DNA from 3 places in the Paenibacillus sp. WC2504 genome. Region 2 is predicted to be linked to each of the others. Evidence: riboswitches for the same ligand, from Rfam matches in the RefSeq annotation. Region 2 holds a riboswitch; each other region holds the start of a gene.

Region 1 (7,095 bases), 140 kb from region 2:
GGATGCGTCAGAATCGCGATCGCAGCCAGTTTCACTTCTTTGCCTTCAATCTTTTTGCCCATAAATTCTGGCGTACGTCCAACCATCAGTCCACAAATGAATACAGACAAGATGAGATAAAGCAGTCCGTTTAATAAGCCGACCCCTTTGCCTCCAAATACGTTATTTAACATCATCTCCGCAAAAGGAACAATGCTTCCTAGCGGTGTAAGCGATTCATGCATCGCATTAACAGAGCCTGTTGTAGCTGCTGTCGTAACAGTTGTGAAAAGCGCTGTTTCAGATAATCCGAATCGAACTTCCTTGCCTTCCATATTCCCATGAACGCCCATCGCATCCACAGTAGATATGCCTTTATACTCTGCGTAGAACACCGTCGCCAGCATGACCAAGAAGATGATTCCCATGGCCGCGAAGACGGTCCAACCTTGTTTCTTGTTCTTAATCATTAATCCGAATGCGTATACGAGCGAAGTCGGCAGAAGCATCATACAAATAATATGGATCATGTTGGTAAACGGCGTTGGATTTTCAAAAGGATGCGCAGCATTCGTTCCGAACCATCCGCCACCGTTGGTACCGATATGCTTAATCGATTCCAAGGAAGCCACTAAACCGCGAGTAATCGTTTGTTCAGCCCCTTCAATCGTTGTCGCTTGAACAGCTCCCAGCAAGGTTTGCGGGACGCCTTGAAAAACTAAAATTAAAGCGACAATGAAGCTAAGCGGCAGAAAGACGCGAGTAATCGCTCTAGTCATATCCACGTAGAAGTTTCCGAGGTTATCTTGACGACCCACTAATCCGCGGATAAAAGCTACCGCTACGGCGAATCCGGTTGCCGCCGATGTAAACATCGGGAACGTAATGGCTACCATCTGAGAGAAATAGGAAAGCGTGTTTTCACCACTGTAAGCTTGCCAGTTCGTATTTGTAATAAAGGAAATCGTAGTATTAAAAGCGATTGTTGGAGATACGTTGCCAATCCCATCGGGATTAAACGGCAGAAAACTTTGAAGCCGAAATACGGCGTACATGAGGATCATCATGACAAAGTTGACGATTAATACAGCTCCTAAGTACTTCTTCCATCCCATCGCTTCGTCTTCTTTAACACCCATTAGGCGATAGGACATACGCTCGAAGGGGCCGAACACACGATCCAGACCACTCTTTTCATAACCGAACACTTTCACCAAGTAGCTGCCCACCGGCTTCACCAAAAGCATGATAATCACCAGTGTGATGACTACTTGCAACAATCCCATACCCATAGTAGGTTCTCCCCCTGCTTTACATAAGTTCTAATTTATCCATTAAAATTTCTCCGGCTTCACTAAAACAAAACCGAGATAAACCATGATCGCTAGCGCAATTAGTCCAATCACAATCATTTGGTTGCCTCCTATAAGTTTTCATTCAAAAACTCGCATCGAAAGCATCAGCTTACGCTTTTTCGCAAAATTTCATAAATCCCCAAAATCCCAGAAAGGTTAATGCCATTAATAAGACCATTGTTACATCGTTGTACATCGCGCACCTCCTCCAGATCAGACAGAACCTAATTTATTTGTTTGTAATAGAGATGATAGAAGAAACTTCACATCACCATTTTTAGAATAAATAACGTAGTCAGCGCCTAACCCTTTATAAATCAATCGGGGATTTACACTTTGGGTAATCACATACATCGGCCCTGAAGTCCAACTGCGGCATATCTGAATATAGCGGCAGCATAACGTCAAGCTTTCTTCGAACAGAATAATGCTCCCGATCGGATAATCGGGGATATGGGGTGAACCCGGTAATGATGTATCCACCTGGATGATCTTTTTTACTCCCTGCCCTTCTAGCTTGAGTTTTTCCATCTTGTTGTTCGTTAATGCAACATAAGGAAACCCAGCCAACCTGATTTGTTTCATAAAGTCCTCGCCTGCCTTGGTTGGCGCAGCTATTAGCAGCAAATCGCTTTGCATGACTTTCATCGCTTCCTTTTCTGACTCATTGTAACGCCGAACTGTATAAAAATGAGGTAAAGAATCCTTAGCGTGCATATAAAAAAAACATAAAAATGCGCATGCTTAGAAAGAGACATAGGCCTCTGAATGGTCAAAGATATATGAACGATTCGATAGAACATCCAACTCTTTGTTGCCTATAGATTTATGTTGAAGCTTATCTGACAAGTCAGTTAATGCCGACTCGATCACATGAGTCCTTACTTCTCCCCATGCCTCTTTCTTCTGACGGACATACTGCAAACCGTCCTCAAGGGAAAGCCCTTTGAGTTTCTGAAAGACAACAGCCCATTGAACGAAATCTCCCTTTAGATTGCCGCAAGGAATTTCATAATCTCCTAAACCGCTTGTTCCCAAGCTTGTTGAGATGGAAAGGATGCCGCAATGGCAGTCGCGGCCATGTCCGGGCAGCAGTTTATCGGATAATTCATCATCAAAGCGATAGCATTCAATTCGGGTAATCTTGCATTCGGGAACCATGTGTAGATTCACTCTCCTCATTTTTTTGGACAACAAAAAGAAGCCTGCGAGCAGAGACTCCCTGCTCTCGGGCTTCTTGGCAGCTTGGTATAACAAGCAAGCTGTAATTAGCACATAGAACGTTGGCTCTCTCCCAATTCGCTTACGAGGTTAGCTGTCGGATTCGGGCTTGGAAGCGCCCTACCTTGGCAAGCCGGAGCTTGCCTTGGATTCACCCCGCGAAGACGTTGATCTGCATCCGTCCTCTATTGGTTCCCCCGTTCCCCTTGTGGGGACTCAGCGTTATCAACTTGTTGTGAAGTTGATGCTCTGAATCTTACGCCTCGGAGATCCGCCTTGTAAAACGTACCGCGACCTTCTTTTTGCCATATAGACGAGTGGATGCGCTTTCAAACAATTAAAGCATGAATTCTCGTTATTCAAGCTTCGTTTTTCTTCCATTTACGCCATTTTTATCGTTTTTTTATGGGTTACCCCGCTTTTCTTTACCCCATTTTTATTCCTCTCAGCCTTACAATTGAGGAGCAGAACACACACATTATTGCTGTCAGGTCTTACGTGCAAAGGAGAAATAACGATGGCTTCCGCTCCCCGTTATTATTTAGGGTTAATCCCCGAAATGTTAAATCCGATCCCCTTAACTTACGAGTGGTTCGGCGTCTTATGGTTAGAAGAGGCTAACCGTTTCCCTGTTATTGTCGGGTACTGGTTCTCTAAGGAGAAATCAGACATTATTCAAAAAGCGCAACGAGCCGGATATGCCAATTTGACCGAAATCTCGGAGCATTACGTGATCATGAACATGTACAGATCCATACGAAATAAACAAAAGGAGCAAGACTGGGAGAAGCGATCAAGGCTGTCAATTCGCATGAATTTCACAGCACCTTGGAAGAATGTTCCCTCTGGCTTGTATGTTGTCAAATCAAGAAATACCTTTCCTCTGCATGCTTCAGCCATATCGAAAAAAAGGTTTTTCCTTTGGTTAGAGCACGCGGCCGTGTGTGAAACCGAGCAGGAACTTCAAGCGTTCATTCGAAGGGTGCAAAGAGAGCACCACCTTGGGAAAAGAATCAAAACGGAGAGTCCTACGATGTAGGAAAGCCTGACATACAAAAAACGTACAGAAATGGCGTTTTACTGCCGATTTCTGTACGTTTATGGTCAGCTACTTTTTCAAATGATACGGCACCGTCGTCACGATGAGATCCCGCCTGTACAGCAGAAACGCGCGGATCAGTAAGCTGGACTGATTATGGAGAATGTGCTGCCAGTTTCGTTTGGGAATAAACTGCGGAATTAAGACGGTTACCCGGAAATTCGACTCGTTCGCCTTATGCTCCACAGTATCGATGAACTTCGTCAACGGTTGAATAATGCTCCGATAGTGGGAGTGCAGGGTGACTAACCGCACATCCGGCTGCCAACACTCCCATTTTTCTTGGAACTGCTTCTCTGCCTCCCGATCAAAGGCCACATACACCGCAATAATCTGATCTGGCGCTAACGATTTCGCGTAATTCATGGAATTTTCCACGACATGGGTAATTCCTGCGACAGGCACGATCATCACATTCCCCTTGATCGGGATAGAAGGCTCACACGTCGTGATCCGCAGCTGCTCACTCACGGCCTCGTAGTGCTTTTTGATTTTATGGAACGTATAAACAATCAAGGGGAGGAAGATAAACACCGGCCATACCTGCCCCAGCTTCGTGATAAAAAAGATCAGCATGACGGTAAAGCTAATCAAAGCGCCAATCAAATTGATCGTTAGTTTAACGATCCAGCCTTTGGGCTTTTCGCGCACCCATTTGACGAGCATCCCTGTTTGCGCAAGTGTAAAGGGAATAAACACACCCACAGCATACAGCGGAATAAGATGCTCCGTTCTGCCTTTAAACGCAATAATCAGAATGATCGACATAATCGCCAGAAATATAATCCCGTTCGAATACCCTAATCGATCCCCTCGGATCGTGAACATTCTAGCGATATATTTGTCCCTGGCCAAATTAACGGCGAGCAAAGGAAAGGCCGAATACCCGGTATTCGCGGCAAGCACAAGGATCAGCGCTGTCGTGCCTTGAATGAAGTAGTACATGTAATTTCTCCCAAAGGTTTGAGAGGCGATCTGCGAGACGACGGTTTCCTCCGCTTTAGGCGCAATGCCATAGGCATAAGCCAAATACACGATGCCGGAGAACAGAATGGCAAGCAGCAATCCCATGGCCGCTAAGGTTTTGGAGGCATTCTTCGGTCCCGGGTCTTTGAAGTTCGGAATGGCATTGGAGATTGCTTCCACACCTGTTAAGGCCGAGCTGCCCGATGCGAAAGCTTTCAATAACAAGAACAAAGTAATCCCGGCAACCGGCGTTCCTATAGGAGCATGCATCTCAGGTGTAACTGTGCCAGTCACCCCTTTATACAAGCCTACACAGATTAATATAATCAGCGCCAAAATAAATAAGTAGACGGGATAGGCCAAGATGGAGGCAGATTCAGTGATCCCTCTGAGATTCAGAATCGTGATGGCGACAACGAGCAGAATAGCAATATTCACATTGTAGGGGTGGAGCGACGGGAAGGCAGAAGTAATTGCGTCTGTCCCCGCTGAGATGCTGACCGCTACGGTTAGGATGTAATCCACCAGCAAGGAGCCTCCTGCGAGAAGGCCGGCGTTTACACCCAAATTTTCCTTCGAAACGACATAGGCCCCGCCCCCATGGGGATAGGCGAAAATAATTTGCCGATAAGACAAAATGAGAGCCAATAATAGAATGAGCACACCCACGCCGATCGGTATCGAGTACCAAAGAGCCGCGGTGCTTATGGTGATAAGCACAATCAGTATCTGTTCAGGTCCGTATGCGACTGATGATAGCGCGTCAGACGACAGGATCGCTAACGCCTTTGTTTTGTTCAGCTTTTGCTCCCCTAACTCGGCTGATTTCAAAGGCTGACCAATGAGTAACCTTTTCAATGCAGAAAACATCATACCACCGCCAAATGTTTTGAGTTCATCCTCCCTTAAATTACCCCCTAAGTTAGAATAAGAACCACAAATCATACTGCCAAGTTTCTACAAAAGTCGAACAAGCGATGTGATAAAATGGTACCGAGTGACTACCCAGTCTATCCATTGGATGGTGATGACATTGACAGGCATCTCCCCGATTCGGCATACCACCTATCGTGATTTGGCGCCCAGCGTCCATTGGGCTCAATTGCACCAAAGAACGCCTCAATTCAAATGGGCGCGGCGCATTTACGACTTTCAGTTTCTCTATGTCATACAAGGCGAGCTGCAGGCCACTTTATCAGGAAAGTCGATGTTGATTCCTGCGGGGAGGCTGCTGCTTATACCTGCCAATGTGTATCACACCATTGAAGTATTAACAGCGCCGCATGTTCATCTATTGGGGATTCACTTTGATTTCTTTAGCGACCTGCGCGTGAAGCAAGGGGATATTGTCGTGGATGAAAGCCATCCTCTCATGGATTGTTTTTGCGCGATGCCTTATATCGACGGGGCACCTCTGTTTCCGTACGGTTACTCCATCTCGCTACCGCCAGCTGTCGTTTCGCTGATGGAAGCGACCATTCATGAAATGACCGAGCAGAAACAAGGCTTCGAAATGGTCTCCAAGGGGCTGATGCTCCAAATGCTCACGCTGCTGATCCGTCATCAAGCGGAGACTGACCGCACCCTTCACCCGAAATATCAAGAAAGCTTACTGCATTTAGCTCATGAACTCAAAACGAGTTACCGAAAAAAGTGGACCAATGTCGAAATGGCCGCTTTCATCAACGTTCATGAAGACTATATGAGTAAGCTTTTTAAAGATATGTTAGGCATGAGCCCTAATAAATACCTGCAATCCGTGCGGCATCAGCAGGCTAAGCGGCTATTGCGCGAAACAGATGATAAAATCGAGCGAATCTCGCTCGAAGTCGGCTATGATGACTTTCATTATTTCAGCCGTATATTTAAAAAGTGGGAAGGCATGTCGGCACAGCAGTACCGCAAGTTCTCTCAGTTCATTTGACTACGCGTGACTCTTGCGGTAATCCGACGGATAGCTGGAACAGTTCTCGACGAACAGTTTGGTAAAGTGCCGCGTGCTGTAGTAGCCGACCTTCTCCGCGATTTGCTTCACTTGCAAATTGGTATTCAGCAGCAGCTCTTTGGCCTTCAGCATGCGAATATTCGTTAAGTATTTAACGAACGGTGTTCCGGTTTTTTTATTAAACAGCATGCTTAAATAATTGGCAGACACATTGAGCTGCTGGGCAATTGAACCTATGCCGATATCGTCCATGTAATGCTGCTCGAGATATTGAACGACCTGTTCGACCAGATCCGCCGTGACCGGCTCCCGGGGTTTGATCTCCCGCAGTTTGCTTTCCCCGATCTTCCTAAGCTCCCTGATCACTTCAGCCTCTGAGCGCACGGCATCATCTGTCTCTCCAACACCCAATGCCTGCTCCATGTACAGCTGAATAGCCCGCCGTGTTTGCTCGTTCGAACTTCGTTTGCCTGCTAAAAGCAATCCCTCCAGCTCACCCACCGCCGTTTGGTAATTCAAATACGCCCTGA
Region 2 (7,095 bases):
TAATTTGGCGGCTGCCCTTGCGGTTCAGCCTGAAATCTTGGTACTGGACGAACCAACGGCGATGCTGGATCCAGCGGCAAGACAAGGAGTCCGACAGGCTGTGCGCGAAGCCCATCAGCGAGGTACTACCATTGTATGGATTACGCATCGGCTGGAAGAAGTGGCGGATGCGACGCGCGTCATCGGGTTTGGTGACGGACGGATCACGTTTGATGGGGGACCCCGGGCTTTCTTTTATGGAGAGAGTGAAGATAAGTCGTTAGAGAGGTCGCCATGTACCGAGTTAGGTCTCGACTCGCCCTATGTGGTGAAGACAGCTTTCGGTTTGCTAAAGTACGGCTGTGAGCTTCGCCTGCTTCCCTTGGATATGGATGAGCTGGCAGAGGCGGTGGCAAATTCATGTCTATAGCCCTGCAAAATATTCAAGTCAACGCCCCGGACGATCCTGGTCAGCAGCTGTTGAAAGATATCCGTTTTGAGCTTTCAGACAGCTCCGTTACAGTATTAATCGGACATTCAGGCTCGGGAAAATCGACGCTCCTTCAGGTCATGGCAGGTATTTTGGAGCCAGCTTCAGGAGTTATTACTCTTGATGACCAGCCTTTGTGGCATAAAAGAAAGGTAGACCAAGCGCATCTTTTGCGGCTGGGTTTGATTTTTCAATTCCCGGAGCAGCAGCTGTTCGCCAGCAGCATTCGCGGGGAATTCGCCTACTCGCTGCGCCCTTACCGGCTTGCGGAGGACGAGCGCGAGCACCGCATCCGAGCCGCTTGCGCCGACCTCGACCCCCGCGGCGTCTTCGCCCTGGAACGCTCGCCGTTTGGCCTAAGCGGTGGCGAGCAGCGCCGGCTGGCGCTGGCGACAACCTTCGCCACGGCGCCGGATTGGCTCCTCATGGATGAGCCAACCGCCGGCCTCGAGGCGACGGCCGTTCGCGAATTGCTGCGCATGATTCGCGAAAGGAAGCGTGGCGGCTACGTCATCGCCACGCACGACCTGGACACGTTCCTGCCGTTGGCAGACCGTGTCCTCGTGTTAGACCGCGGCGAGCTCGTCTTCGACGGGTCGCCGGCAGAGCTGTGCCGCGCGCCGGAGCTGCTCACGCGCGCGGGTGTCGGCCTCCCGAGCTGCGTGGAGGCCGCTCAAGCCCTTGCGCGACGCGGCATCGCCATCGCGCCGGATTTGCTCGCGCCGGAGCTGGCTGCGCCGGCGATCTTGCAGGCGCTGCGCGAGCGCAGCAGCGCAAGCCCGGGGCCGGCGCCGCAAGCGGCAGCGCCGAAGCCCGCGCGCGTTGCGCCAGCGGCGCCGCCGCAGGCCGCGTGGCTAGCGCGGGATCCGCGCGCGAAGTGGCTGCTCTACCTGCTGCTTGTCATCGGAACGATGCAGCTGCAGGTGTGGAGCGGCCTCGCGGCTTCTGCGCTGCTCTTGGGCCTTTCGTCCCTCGGGCTTCCACGCGCCGCGATTCGCGGCAGTTGGAAGATCGCCGTCCCGTTCGTGATCTTCATGTTCCTCTCCATTGTGCTGGCCGGCTTGGAGTGGAGGACGGCCGACGGGCCATTCCCGCTTGGCTTCGCGTCAGAGCGCGCGTGGAGCGCGGGCTTCGTCCTCACGCGCTTGTTCCTGATCCTGATGGCCGGCTACTGGCTGGCCGTGTCTACGCCGTATGGTCAGCTTGTGCAGGGACTGAATTGGGCGCTGTCTTTTTTTCGCAAAATGAAGCTGCCGGTGGAGTCATTTGCTTTGGCAGTCTCGCTCTTGTTTCGGTTCATCCCGCTTATTTTGCGGGAGTGGCAGCGATTTTCGGCGATAGTGAGGGCCAGAGGCAAAGCAGCGATCAGACCCGGCATGGTACGCATGCGAGATATCCCGGCGCTGGTTGTACCGCTGCTCCTCGCCATGTTTCACAAAGCTGAGCAAATGACCGTAGCGATGGAAATGAAAAAAATCGACGGCAAGCAGCAGCTGCTGAAAAAAAGCACACTGAGCTGGCAGCCCAAGGACACGTTGATCGTTATTTGGAGCGTAGTTGTTTTTGGTGTGCTGATCGTTATGCGTTACTAATAGGGAGAGAGCAGCTCATTCTGGAGGAGCTGCTCTTTTTGTGCTTGGCGGCTGTAGATCGAGGGGGAATCTTGAGGACGCAAGCCCCGTATACTATACTTTGACTAAGAAACTCGGACGGCGGTGACAAGCATGAAATTTTCTGATTACACCATCTATGAGCAGCAAATGCTGCGTAAAGTGAAGCTCTGGGAAATACGTCAACAGAAAACCCCAAATTTGCTTGAAAAAGCCTCGAAATCCGTCTCCACAAACATCAATAAGCTCATCCCGGAAAAGGTGCACAAAACGATCACGGCCACCGTCAGAGGGATGTTTCAGACGACATTGTTCGGGATGAACTATATCCCTCAGAATGACCCGCTTGTAGGCGCTTCTCTAGCTGAAAGTGATGCGAAAGCAGAGGAACTGCTGTCGCTTTATAAAAAGATTGCGGCTGCCGAGGGAGCAGGTACGGGAGCGGGAGGAATTCTGCTCGGCCTGGCGGACTTCCCGATTCTGATAGGGATCAAGTTGAAATTTCTGTTCGAGCTTGCGCACGCCTATGGCTACTCCACGAAGGACTATAGAGAGCGTTTGTTTATCCTGTATGTGTTTCAAATCGCGTTCTCTAGTCCAGCGAAAAAACCTGCTCTATTAGACACGATCAAGAATTGGCACGAGGTCGCAAGCGGCTTTCCGCCGTCTGACGCCTATATGGATCAAGTGGATTGGCAGCAGTTGCAGCAGGAATATCGGGACACTATTGATTTCCGTAAAATGCTGCAGCTTGTCCCCGGCATTGGAGCTGTCGTAGGCGCATGGGCGAATTTTGGCCTGCTGGAAGAGTTGGGCGTGGCGGGCATGAACAGCTTTCGCTTGCGTCGGTTAGAGGATAAAACCAGGTTGGAGGCTGAGGGTGAGCAGTGAACGGGTGGATTCCCGTTGGAGAAAATCCAATGAAAGTGCGAATTTCCTTGCTAAAATGCTGGTTTGGTTGGATGAAATCCAATAGGTAGGGGGAAATTGGCATCCTGTGGGCTGTTGCGGCGTGCTTCGTTGGATTTCATCCAACGGAACGCGGAAATCCGGCCTCAAAAAGGAGTTCTCATTGGAATTTATCCAATGAGAAGAGGCGAGGCATCGCCAGCCCGCGGTCCAACTCCTTAGCCCCTCCACGCGCTCGCCACGCCGTTCAATGTCTTGGTCCGCCACGTGCCCGCCACGCGCTCTCGCCCTACGTCCCGCATCCCCTCGCCCCGCGCACTTATGCCGCTGCACCCGCCCCCCATACCACACAGCCTTTTTTGACCAAGCTAGGCAATGTTCCAGTGATTTTTAGGAAAGAGGCACATATACTAATGATGAGCCAAACCATGTGTACGCCCTGAACGAGTATGTGATTTTTTTCACATGACAACCCTGGATGGTTTGGTCGATCTTTTTCACCAACGATGGTAGAGAAAAAAGATGATGTAATCGGAGGAGAGGATTCAGATGAGTAGACCGAAGGTGGTTATTCTGGGAGCTGGGTACGGTGGGCTTGTAACGGCAATAAGGCTGCAGAAGCTGATCAAAGCAGATGAAGTGGCGGTCACGCTGGTGAACAAACACGACTATCACTACATGACGACACATCTGCATATGCCGGCAGCCGGCACTGATCATCATGAGAATGCGCGTGTAGCAATTAAGGATCTGATCGATGAGCGGAAAATTCATTTTATCAAAGCAACGGTTCAGCAGATCGTACCTGAGGAAAAAAAGGTGGTTCTGACGGACGAAGTCCTCACCTACGACTACTTGGTCGTGGGGCTTGGGAGTGAGACGGAAACCTTCGGCATTCCGGGATTGCGCGAGTATGCGATGACAATTAACAGCATTAACAGTGTTCGCTTCATTCGTCAGCATACACAGTATATGTTCGCTAAATATAAATTGGATTCCAAGCATAAGGAATATTTGACAATCGTTGTTGGAGGCGCTGGTTTTACAGGCACGGAGTTTGTTGGGGAGCTGGCTGACCGAATTCCTGATCTTTGCCACATGTTTGACGTCGATCCTTCCCTTGTTCAGATCATCAATATCGAAGCATCGCCTACTGCTTTGCCGCCAGGATTGCCGAATGACCTCGTGGAATACGGCATGGACGTGATGCGCCGCAAAGGGGTTCAATATAAATTATCTACCGCCATCAAGGCATGCGAGCCCGGCGGCGTGCTGTTGGGAGACGGCCAATTCATACCTGCCGGCACGGTCATTTGGTCGGGAGGTGTTCGTGGGAATTCCTTGCTGCAAGATGCGGGCTTCCACGTCCAACGCGGCAGGGTCAAAGTGGATGACTACTTGCGTTCCTTGCAGTTTCCCGATGTTTTTATTACGGGTGATTGCTCGATTGTCATGAGCCCGGAAGGCACGCCATACCCCGCCAATGCCCAAATCGCCGTCCAACAAGGTTGTAATACGGCAAAAAATTTATACTATTCACTGAGTGGAAAGCCATTACGACCTTTTGCCTACGATTACAAAGGCACGGTCGCCTCGCTTGGTCGCGGAGAAGCAATTGGTATCCTGAAGGTCAAAAAAGTGAAAGGCAGGCTGGCCGCATTCCTCAAAAAAATAATCGATGCCCGCTATTTATTTCTCATTGGCGGTATCCCACTCATCTTCAAAAAGATGATTTTTAAGCAAAAACAAGCCACAAGGAAGCGTCATGTGAGAAATTAATTTTGCTGAAATACCCGAAAATCTAATGAATCAGACAATAAGCTAGTAAAACAGAGATACTGAAAGGATTACATCATTGTAAGCGGATTATCAAATGAATGCGGGGAGGGAATAATCTTTTTTAAGATTATTCTCTCCTTTACTATGAGCCAATAAGAGAGTAGTATCAACTCGTACGTTAACAGTTGAATATTTCGCTTAATTTTCTAATTAGAAAAGCGGGGGAACCATAGGTTTCAACGGGGTGAGTAAGGTGTGTCTTGTCGCATGCGGCAGCTACCTTTAGGGCAGATTTCTCGCAGCCCGAACCCGTCAGCTAACCTCGTAAGCGGTCGTGAGAAAGGAGAACATGTGGCTAAGCACAAGGTCTATCCTTGTGTTTTTTTGCGCCTAAAAAAGGGAAATCAAGCTGAAAACTAGGTTATTTGGAGGAATTTCACAGCATGACAAGTGACTCATTGAAAAAGATTGTATTCGGCAAACCGCTGAAATCAGCGGAGCTGGAATCTGAGAAAATGCAGGTATGGAAGGCTCTGCCCATCCTGTCTTCAGATGCCCTGTCTTCGGTAGCCTATGGCACGGAGCAAATTTTGCTAGAGCTTGCAACTGTTGGGGTTGCTGCTTTTGCTTTCTCATTGCCGATTGCAATCTCGATTATTGCTTTAATCATGCTTCTTGTTTTAAGTTATCGCCAAGTGATTGAGGCCTATCCAATGGGCGGCGGAGCTTACATGGTGGCCAAGGAAAATTTGGGCATGATGTCGGGAAGGCTCACCGGAGTTTCACTGCTGATTGATTACACGTTAACCGTTGCGGTTTCGATTTCAGCAGGCGTGCAGGCGATAACGTCGGCATTCCCGGTTACAGTGCCTTATATTGTCCCCATAGCCTTAGTGCTTGTCTGGTTGATGGTTTGGCTGAATTTGCGGGGCACTTCTGAATCCGGAACGGTGTTCGCGATTCCAACGTACTTTTTTATCCTGTGTATTTTACTGCTGATCGGCAAAGGGATCTTCGATATGCTGACAGGATCCATGAATATGCATGAATTCCAAGTTGTTCCCAGCTCGATGACGAGCTCATTGACTTTGTTTGTTATTCTAAAAGCCTTTTCATCCGGCTGCTCGGCCGTGACAGGGATTGAGGCGATATCCGATGCGGTGCCGCATTTCCGTACGCCATCTGTCAAGAATGCCAAGAGAACCCTGGCTTCGCTTGGTACACTATTGGCGATTGTCTTCGGGGGCGTCACCTTGCTGAGCTTGGGTTATGGAATTGCACCTGACCCGCATGGACATACTTCGGTCTTGTCGATGGTTACGGAGCAAGCGTTTGGCCGTGGCGTCATGTATTATGCCACACAGATTGGCACCATGCTGATTCTAGTATTGGCTGCGAATACGAGCTTCAACGGATTTCCTATTTTGGCATCCATTATGGCTCAGGATAAAAACTTTCCGCGCATGTTCTCGTATCGGGGAGATCGGTTGTCGTTTCACTACGGGATCGTAACGTTAGGTGTTTTGGCAAGTATCTTGCTCGTCATTTTCAAAGGAAAAACCGATGCACTTATTCCACTTTATGCGATTGGCGTCTTTTTATCTTTTACCCTTGCCCAAAGCGGTTTGGTCCGCAAATGGTTCAGAGAACGTCCGGCTGGCTGGATCGGCAAGTTCGTTATTAATGGGTTAGGGGGAATCGTTTCCCTTGCCGTTCTTATTATTTTCTGTATCACCAAATTTAGTGAAGGCGCTTGGATTGTTATTATTGTGACGCCGCTATTGCTTTGGGGAATAACCAAAATCAGCAATCACTATGATGATGTAGCCAAACAACTGCGCATTGATATCACACAAGAACGCGTATGCGTGAAGGAACCTGTAATCATTGTACCTGTTGCGGGCATTCACCGCGTTGTAGCGCAGTCTTTGAACTATGCCAAATCTTTATCTCCCAATGTCATTGCTTTCTACGTCTCGTTTTCGGATGAGGATGAAGAAGCGATGCAGGAGAAGTGGGATAAGTGGGATCCGGGCGTTCGGCTTGTCGTGTTCAAATCCCGTTATCGGACCATTTTGAAGCCGCTGGCTGAGTTTATTGAAAGAGTCGATACCCATGTTTCGGAAAAGCAATCGATCATGGTGATCCTGCCCCAGTTCATGCCGAAAAAATGGTGGCACCGCCTGCTCCACAACCAGTCTGCCGCACGTATTCGCTCGAAGCTGCAAGCCGATAAAGATATCGTCGTTGCGACGGTGCCCTATCATTTGCATGAGTAGAGGTGTACAATAAAGGGGTAAACCGGATGTAGAAATGGAACAGAGGTGA
Region 3 (7,095 bases), 6.7 Mb from region 2:
GTCCCCAGTATCCTCGGAATAAGGACAGAATTCTTTTAACCGACACATCCTTCAATTTCGCTTTAGGCCGGTCCCTATCGGATAGACGCCTCATATCGCCTGGTGCCATTTTCATCCTCCATTCTGTTACTTTAACTGTCTATGCAAGGGGAAATGCATGCCGAATCGCTTTCACCACTTCATCCGCCATATTCATAACCCTGTAAAGCGACGTCGTTTGCAAAATGTTATACTGCCTAGGGCCATCCACATTAACAATAGCGGCAATTGTATAATCGCCAACCTGCGGTAAATCTTTGCCAACCGACTTCCCTGGCGCCAGGGGCTGATTCGATACTTGGTACATGCCAACCGATAGCTTTTGACCCAAACAAGCATCTATCGCAATAACGACATGGCCCTGCGGGATTTCCTGCAGACGCGCCGCGATATTACTGGCATCGCAAGGTGCTTCCAACGTCCCTATAACATGAGGATATCCAAACTGAACGAGCTTGCTGCCTACTAACGGGCCCAAAGCATCGCCGCTTGATCGATCCGTCCCGATACATACAAAAAAGAGCGCGCTTGGCTCCAACTCAGACGATTTTCCAATGGTTGCAAGAAAGGAAGCCAACTGCTCGCCATTCATTTTTTTCCAAAATTGCTCCCTTTTGTCCAACGTTTCCCCCATCCATCATTACCTCCTCTTACAAGCTTCCAGCAAAAATTTCCCCCTACTAAGGATGAATGATATAATGCGATCAACTTCTATTCTTCCATAAGGAGGTATCCTGTGTCCACTCTAGGCATCATCGCTCTTCTGACCCTCCTGTATTGGTTATACGTCACTGTGGATGTGTTAAAAGGTTTGCCCAACCTGCGAACGCTGCCTAAGTCTCCGCTCACTCCTTTCTCGGACAAGCCACCGCTCGTATCCGTCATCATCGCAGCCAAAGAAGAGGAAACGACAATCCGCGAAACCGTCAAGCATCTGCTTTCCCAAAATTACCCGCGCCTCGAGATCATTGCCGTGAATGATCGATCTCGGGATGCTACCGGTGTCCGGTTGGAGGAACTGCGCAAGTGGTCGGAAGGTAAGCAGGACATCCGTACCAAACTGCAAATCATTCACATCACGCATCTGCCGGATGGTTGGCTTGGCAAAAACCATGCGCTATACCAAGGGTATCTCCAGGCTAGAGGGCAGTATTTGCTTTTTACAGATGCGGATATTCTTTTCGCTCCCGGTACGATAACCGACGCAGTCACCTATATGAAGGAACAGGATGTGCACCATCTCACGCTGACCCCCAATATGTTTGCGAGAGGCGCTTTACTCAAAGGATTCGTCCATTTCTTTCTGTTCTCATTTTCTTTGTTCGTTCGACCTTGGCGTGCGAATATCGACAACGCGAAAGGACCGGGCATCGGTATCGGAGCCTTTAATATGGTAAGCCGGAGCGCCTACGAAGCGATTGGCATGCATAAAGCGATCGCTTTACGACCTGACGATGATCTACAGTTAGGTATCTTCCTCAAAAGAGCAGGTTATCGCCAAAGAGTGCTGTCTGCCAAACACCTGCTTCAAGTGGAATGGTACCGTTCGCTCAAAGATGCGGTAATTGGACTGGAAAAAAACCTGTTTTCCGGCTTTCGTTACAGCTATATGGTCGCATTGCTAGCTTGTTTGGGACAGATCGGCTTTTTTATATGCCCCTGGCTTGGCCTCCTCTTCCTCTGGGATTGGCGCGGAGCCGTCTATGCGGTTGCGGTTATCCTGCAAATCTGGCTCTATCGCAAGCTAATGTCCCGATTAATGAGTCTTAGAGGTGATACGGCCTATCTGCTTCCGGTCAGCGCTTCACTGCTTGTTTATACAATCGTTCGCTCCGTTTGGCTTACTTGGAAACAAGGCGGCATTTACTGGAGAGGCACTTTTTATTCGCTTCGTGAACTTAAAAGAAGTAAAAGGTAACCTTGGACAAACGCCAAATAAGCGTTACTCGATAGAGCAAAGCTTACCCTCACGGTTTGTGGCATCATCTTATCGTTCTAGTGAACACGATTCATTCGCACAACCCTATAATACAAATGGCTGCTCGACTCTTGTTCCACTTCCAAATACCCCTCCGCATGCACATAATCTCCCGTAATAAACGTGGAGGCATCTAACGAACTGGAGTGTGTAAGGAACAGGAGCGCGGCTTTATCGTTGCCTACGACGAAACCTGTTTGTTCTTTAATTTGAAATTTATCTAAAATGGTGCCATGATGCGACCTTGCGATATGGTGAAACTTCCAGGAATCGTTTTCTTTAATGAGAAAATACAAGACGCGATTCTTGTGATTGTTGCTAAATTCCCTCGTAACACCAATCATACATATTTTTTCGCCTAGACTAAGATACTCATCGACTACATAAGATTTCAAGCGCAATCGCAGCACATTCTTGTGTTGAATATAGGCTTCCATTTCTTCAACTGTTCGCTGGTCTCTCGGATCCTGCTTCGTTGCATAAAATACTTCTTTGATAAACGTATCCGTTTGCAGGCTTCTGGCCCCTTTGAAATGATTGTATGTACGGAAAAACTGCTGAATAACTTCCCTGACCTCATCTGGCATTGCAGGTCCCTTATCCACGGTATACATGCTATCTGCTACACTCGAATGTCTCTTTTTATGAAACCAACTCTTCCAGACACTTAATTGCATGCGCTCGTGTTCACCTGCTCTTTCTTTCTTCCAAACATTTCTTCATTATAGGCTAAAAACCATAAAATTTCGATAAAAATCGCATGATTGTGCGAACGAAAAAAAACACCTGCCTTCTATGCCTTTCATTCGAAAGAACATAGAAACAAGTGTTCGATAGTCCTATCCTTACAGAACTCTTCTCGCTCCGACATACCTTGCGCTCCAATAAGCGCTCGAAAGGCTATCCACAGCCACGCCTCTGGATGTAGTCGCTGAAATGAATTGATCGTTGCCAAGATAAATGCCTACGTGATTCACTGTTTTTGAAGCAAAAAATACCAAATCTCCGGCTTTCAAATCCGTCACTTTCGTACCTGCTTCACTGTGCATCTCCGCTGACGTACGGGGCAAATCGATCCCCTTCGCTTGAAACAAGAATCGCACAAAACCGGAGCAATCAAATCCTCTCGGCGTCGTCCCACCCCATACATAAGGCACGCCCATATAGGAGTTTGCCGTCTGAATAATTTGCTCACTCACTGACGGAACAACGGGAGCGGCCGCGGCTACAACCTTAGGTGCTGGTGGTGGTGGCGGCGCAATCCAGGCTGGCTTGTGTGATTTTCCATCCACATCCACAATCGCAATCTGATTGGCTTCATTCCATTCAATTGGCGAACCGAAGGTTTCCGTGATGAAACGCAGTGGAACATATGTATTCCCTTGGTACACGGTTGGACTGCTTTCCAAACTGATCTTCTTACTGTTCACAAGCGCTTGTTGCTGCTCTGTAATAAGTAAGATGGACTGCTGTTTGTTAACCAGTGTGACCTCGATTTGGTCCTCTTGCTTCTCCCAGCTCACCTGATAGCCCAGCTTCTCAGATAGCACTCGGAGTGGAACTTGCATGATGCCCTTGTTATCAATATAAGGCTGAACTTCCGGAAACTTCAGCAGCTCATCATTGACTTGCACCTTGACAGGGCTGTCCGTAGGCGTGGATGCAGCCTGAGCGGAGTGTGCTGTAAACATCGGTACTGCGGCGCATAATAGTGCGCATGAACAAATAAGACGTGAAGAAAAAGATTTCAAAACCTTGCCTCCTTGACGCCTCCGAGGTTAGTTGACGGGTTCGGGAAGAGGTTTTCCCTAGTACGCTCAGCTAGCAGCGCTCATTCACCCCAAATAAAGAAGTCCCCCGTACCAGAGCTTGCGATGCTCCAAGATTCGGCATTTTTTGTCTATGTTAGACTAGCATAGTTTAATTGGTAGGTACAAGCTTTGCGAAACGGTAAGTTTTACCAATAGATTTTGTCGCATATTGCGTACGGAATACACGGGATAATAGACAAAAAAAACCACCCAATAGGGTGGTTTTGCTTGCGATTAGGAGTAGCCAATTACGGATAGCACACGATCACTGACTGTGTTCAAAGTTGCTACCTCTGAATCGGATAATGACAATGAGGCCGCTTTGATATTATTTTCAAGATGATGCTCATCCTGTGTCCCTATAATAGCCGAAGTAAGTGCTTCCTGGTGCAGCAGCCAAGCAATTGCGATCTGTGTTACGTTAGCGTCCTTGGCATCCGCCATTTCTTTCATGACAGCTAAAAGCTCTTTCTCCGCCTCCAGATGCTCCGGTAGGAACAGCCTTCTCTCCTTGCGGAAGTCTCCCTCTTTCAGCGTCCTGCCATGAAGATGGAACGCGCCTGTCAGTATCCCCTTGGCGATCGAGCTGTAGCTCATTACACCAACGTTATGTTTCTGGCAGAATGGCAAAATCTCTGGCTCGATAGCTCTGTGCAGCAAACTGTATTCCGGCTGAATCACATCGATTTGCGCATAGTTTACCGCTTCTTTCAGCTGCTCCAAAGAGAAATTCGAAACGCCGATAGCCCGAATCAAGCCTTCTTCTTTCAGCTTCACAAATTCACCAAGCGTATGCTGCACCGGGATCTCAAAACTTGGCCAGTGAATGTAATAAACATCTATGTAATCAGTCTTCAAACGTTTCAAACTGTTTTCTGCCGATCTCCTTACGTCTTGAGGAGCTAGATTGCTTCGACTCACCTTCGTCGTAATGATGCATTGCTTACGTATATCCGCCAAAGCAGCGCCGACGATCTCTTCCGAGTGTCCATTGCCGTAGCCTTCAGCTGTATCAAACGTTGTGATGCCCAGCTCGAACGCTTTACGGATGAGCTCGATATTATTTTGGTCGTTCGTGAACTCCCAGGGGCCGCCTCCAAGCTCCCAACAGCCAAAAGTTATGTTTGAGATGTCAAAACCTGCATGTCCAAGCTTTTTCGCTTTCATAGTCGCCGACCTCATTTCATTGATATAGTCTCACGATAATGCACACGTTAACAAAATAAGTATACCGCTTTCATCTACTTTTGCCAAGAAACGTGCGGGCTCGGGCATTTCGTTAGGATGGTCCCCATAGCTGTATCGTGTCTCTGCGCGTCCTACTCGGGATTACTCAAGCTGTCTTCAAGGACGGTCGAACCCCTAGTGGGTTCTCTTCCCTTACCCGCACAAAACAAAAAGATCACCCCAAGGTGATCTCTTGTTTGAAGCGGGTGATGGGAATCGAACCCACGCTACCAGCTTGGAAGGCTGAAGTTCTACCATTGAACTACACCCGCGTAAATATCGGGATGACACGATTTGAACATGCGACCCCCTGCTCCCAAAGCAGGTGCTCTACCAAGCTGAGCTACATCCCGAAACGCTTATAACTTAATTAAAATGGCGCGCCCTGAGAGATTCGAACTCCCGACCTTTTGATTCGTAGTCAAATACTCTATCCAGCTGAGCTAAGGGCGCTTAAAATATGGAGCGGAAGACGGGGATCGAACCCGCGACCCTCGCCTTGGCAAGGCGATGCTCTACCGCTGAGCCACTTCCGCACGGTATGTGTTGCTTGTCACTTGATTTCTTTCTCAGAGGCGACAAGGAATAATATATCAGGATTTCAGAACAAATGCAAATGTTTTTTGTTACCAATCGCTTATTTTATAAAAATACCACCAAAAGGCAGAACTTCCCTTGCAATTCGCCGCAATAAGCTATCATTTTTCATATGCTCATCCAACTTACGATCCGGCTTGCATGGCTGCAGCAGCACATGCCCTTGCCCTGTCATCTCCCAATGATAATTCATATGCTGGCTCGCTAATGTATTGCCATATACACAAAGACGCAGTACTGCATTCCGAGGATACGCAATTAGACAATGAATATCCACATATAAAGGCTGCTTCGGATCCAAAGCCATCTGATACAACGGACCAGCGGTCAAAAGTCCCAGCTTTCCCGGCCCCTTAAACTGCATTTTCACGAGATCTTGCGTGATCAGCGTATTTTTAACATTTTGTAAGTGAGAAGTAAAGCTGACACCGCTGGTATAAAACAGAACATGCCGAAACTCGTACAAAAGATCATCCTCATCGCCAATAGGCACCACAGACATACTGTAGCCTTCTGGCAAGCCTAGCATGAGCTGAGCAGGACCATACACGCGCGACTGAATCAGACGTTTTTTGCGGTACATGCTGGGCAGCTTCATCAAAGAATCCTCTCTTTGCTCAGACTTCCCTTGAAAAGCTACGATTTGGCTCGGATGCAGCACATGGATCGATTCGTCCTTCTCGATGCGCAGTGTGGCCATTTTTGCGTGTGAGCTTGCATGTTCGAAAGTAACTTCCACGCCTCTCAGGCCTCCTATCTCATTTGACGCTTCTGCCTCCGCCAGACCACATAACGAAACACCCGCCCGAGTACAAAATACAATACTACAAGCACAACCACCGCGATAACCATATTCGTTATCTTCCGATTCCGGTTCTCTTTATCTATTGCAACCTGCTCCATGGCCTTTAAACGCTCTTGCAGGAGTTCATTTTCTTTCTGAAGCGCTTCGTTTTGCTGAAGGAGCTTTTCCTCGGTTTCCTGCGAATGCCGAATCGTTTCCGAGAGCTTGTCCTTTTGCTCCTCTAATTGCTGTTTCGTTGCCTCGTAATCTTTCTGAATTTGCTCCACATTCTCAGGTAGCTGATAGATATCCTTCACCCTATCGAGCCAGGAGGCTTGGGCTGCAGAGGCAGGGTACATAAGCCCTATCCAAATCACCAGCACACCGATTACATGACCAATAACGGATATATGCCTTGTCCGCATCGCCTTCCCTCCCAACAGCTCGACATTTTCTTCTATTTTACAGCAAAAATCACCCCTTCACCACTCCTGCCACCTTAACAGGGTAACGCAAAATAGTTCTCATTTTCGAAGGATCAATCTTCCTCGGATCAGATAAATAGATTTCATGATGGAGGCCGCTAATGCTTAAATGGCTTGTCTCCATAAATTCGTACATTTGACTTAGCGTTTCATGCTCGGAAGCATATGGACCCA

The links. A riboswitch is a leader RNA that binds a small molecule or an ion and turns the genes downstream of it on or off. The one in region 2 is predicted to bind cyclic di-AMP.
Region 1: it holds a riboswitch for cyclic di-AMP, as region 2 does, so the genes downstream of both, ACUN27_RS02720 (hypothetical protein) here and ACUN27_RS03295 (APC family permease) in region 2, are expected to answer to the same signal.
Region 3: it holds a riboswitch for cyclic di-AMP, as region 2 does, so the genes downstream of both, ACUN27_RS33885 (C40 family peptidase) here and ACUN27_RS03295 (APC family permease) in region 2, are expected to answer to the same signal.

Annotation. Positions count from the first base shown of each region.
Region 1 covers NZ_JBQZFH010000001.1:560,780-567,874, reverse strand. The annotation lists gene kdpA (potassium-transporting ATPase subunit KdpA) at 1-1,265, opposite strand, end outside; gene ACUN27_RS02730 (potassium-transporting ATPase subunit F) at 1,314-1,391, opposite strand; gene ACUN27_RS02725 (hypothetical protein) at 1,548-2,051, opposite strand; gene ACUN27_RS02720 (hypothetical protein) at 2,079-2,495, opposite strand; cyclic di-AMP (ydaO/yuaA leader) riboswitch at 2,619-2,787, opposite strand; gene ACUN27_RS02715 (hypothetical protein) at 3,073-3,594, shown strand; gene ACUN27_RS02710 (APC family permease) at 3,664-5,490, opposite strand; gene ACUN27_RS02705 (AraC family transcriptional regulator) at 5,642-6,544, shown strand; gene ACUN27_RS02700 (response regulator transcription factor) at 6,545-7,095, opposite strand, start outside.
Region 2 covers NZ_JBQZFH010000001.1:700,682-707,776, forward strand. The annotation lists gene ACUN27_RS03275 (ATP-binding cassette domain-containing protein) at 1-409, shown strand, start outside; gene ACUN27_RS03280 (ATP-binding cassette domain-containing protein) at 400-2,061, shown strand; gene ACUN27_RS03285 (EcsC family protein) at 2,194-2,970, shown strand; gene ACUN27_RS03290 (NAD(P)/FAD-dependent oxidoreductase) at 3,538-4,767, shown strand; cyclic di-AMP (ydaO/yuaA leader) riboswitch at 4,953-5,113, shown strand; gene ACUN27_RS03295 (APC family permease) at 5,211-7,046, shown strand.
Region 3 covers NZ_JBQZFH010000001.1:7,431,505-7,438,599, forward strand. The annotation lists gene ACUN27_RS33865 (ABC transporter ATP-binding protein) at 1-109, opposite strand, end outside; gene yyaC (spore protease YyaC) at 140-673, opposite strand; gene ACUN27_RS33875 (glycosyltransferase) at 776-1,957, shown strand; gene ACUN27_RS33880 (hypothetical protein) at 2,035-2,694, opposite strand; gene ACUN27_RS33885 (C40 family peptidase) at 2,863-3,768, opposite strand; cyclic di-AMP (ydaO/yuaA leader) riboswitch at 3,770-3,919, opposite strand; gene ACUN27_RS33890 (aldo/keto reductase) at 4,063-4,995, opposite strand; tRNA gene ACUN27_RS33895 (tRNA-Gly) at 5,257-5,327, opposite strand; tRNA gene ACUN27_RS33900 (tRNA-Pro) at 5,335-5,408, opposite strand; tRNA gene ACUN27_RS33905 (tRNA-Arg) at 5,432-5,508, opposite strand; tRNA gene ACUN27_RS33910 (tRNA-Gly) at 5,517-5,591, opposite strand; gene ACUN27_RS33915 (AIM24 family protein) at 5,693-6,391, opposite strand; gene ACUN27_RS33920 (hypothetical protein) at 6,406-6,861, opposite strand; gene ACUN27_RS33925 (GyrI-like domain-containing protein) at 6,911-7,095, opposite strand, start outside.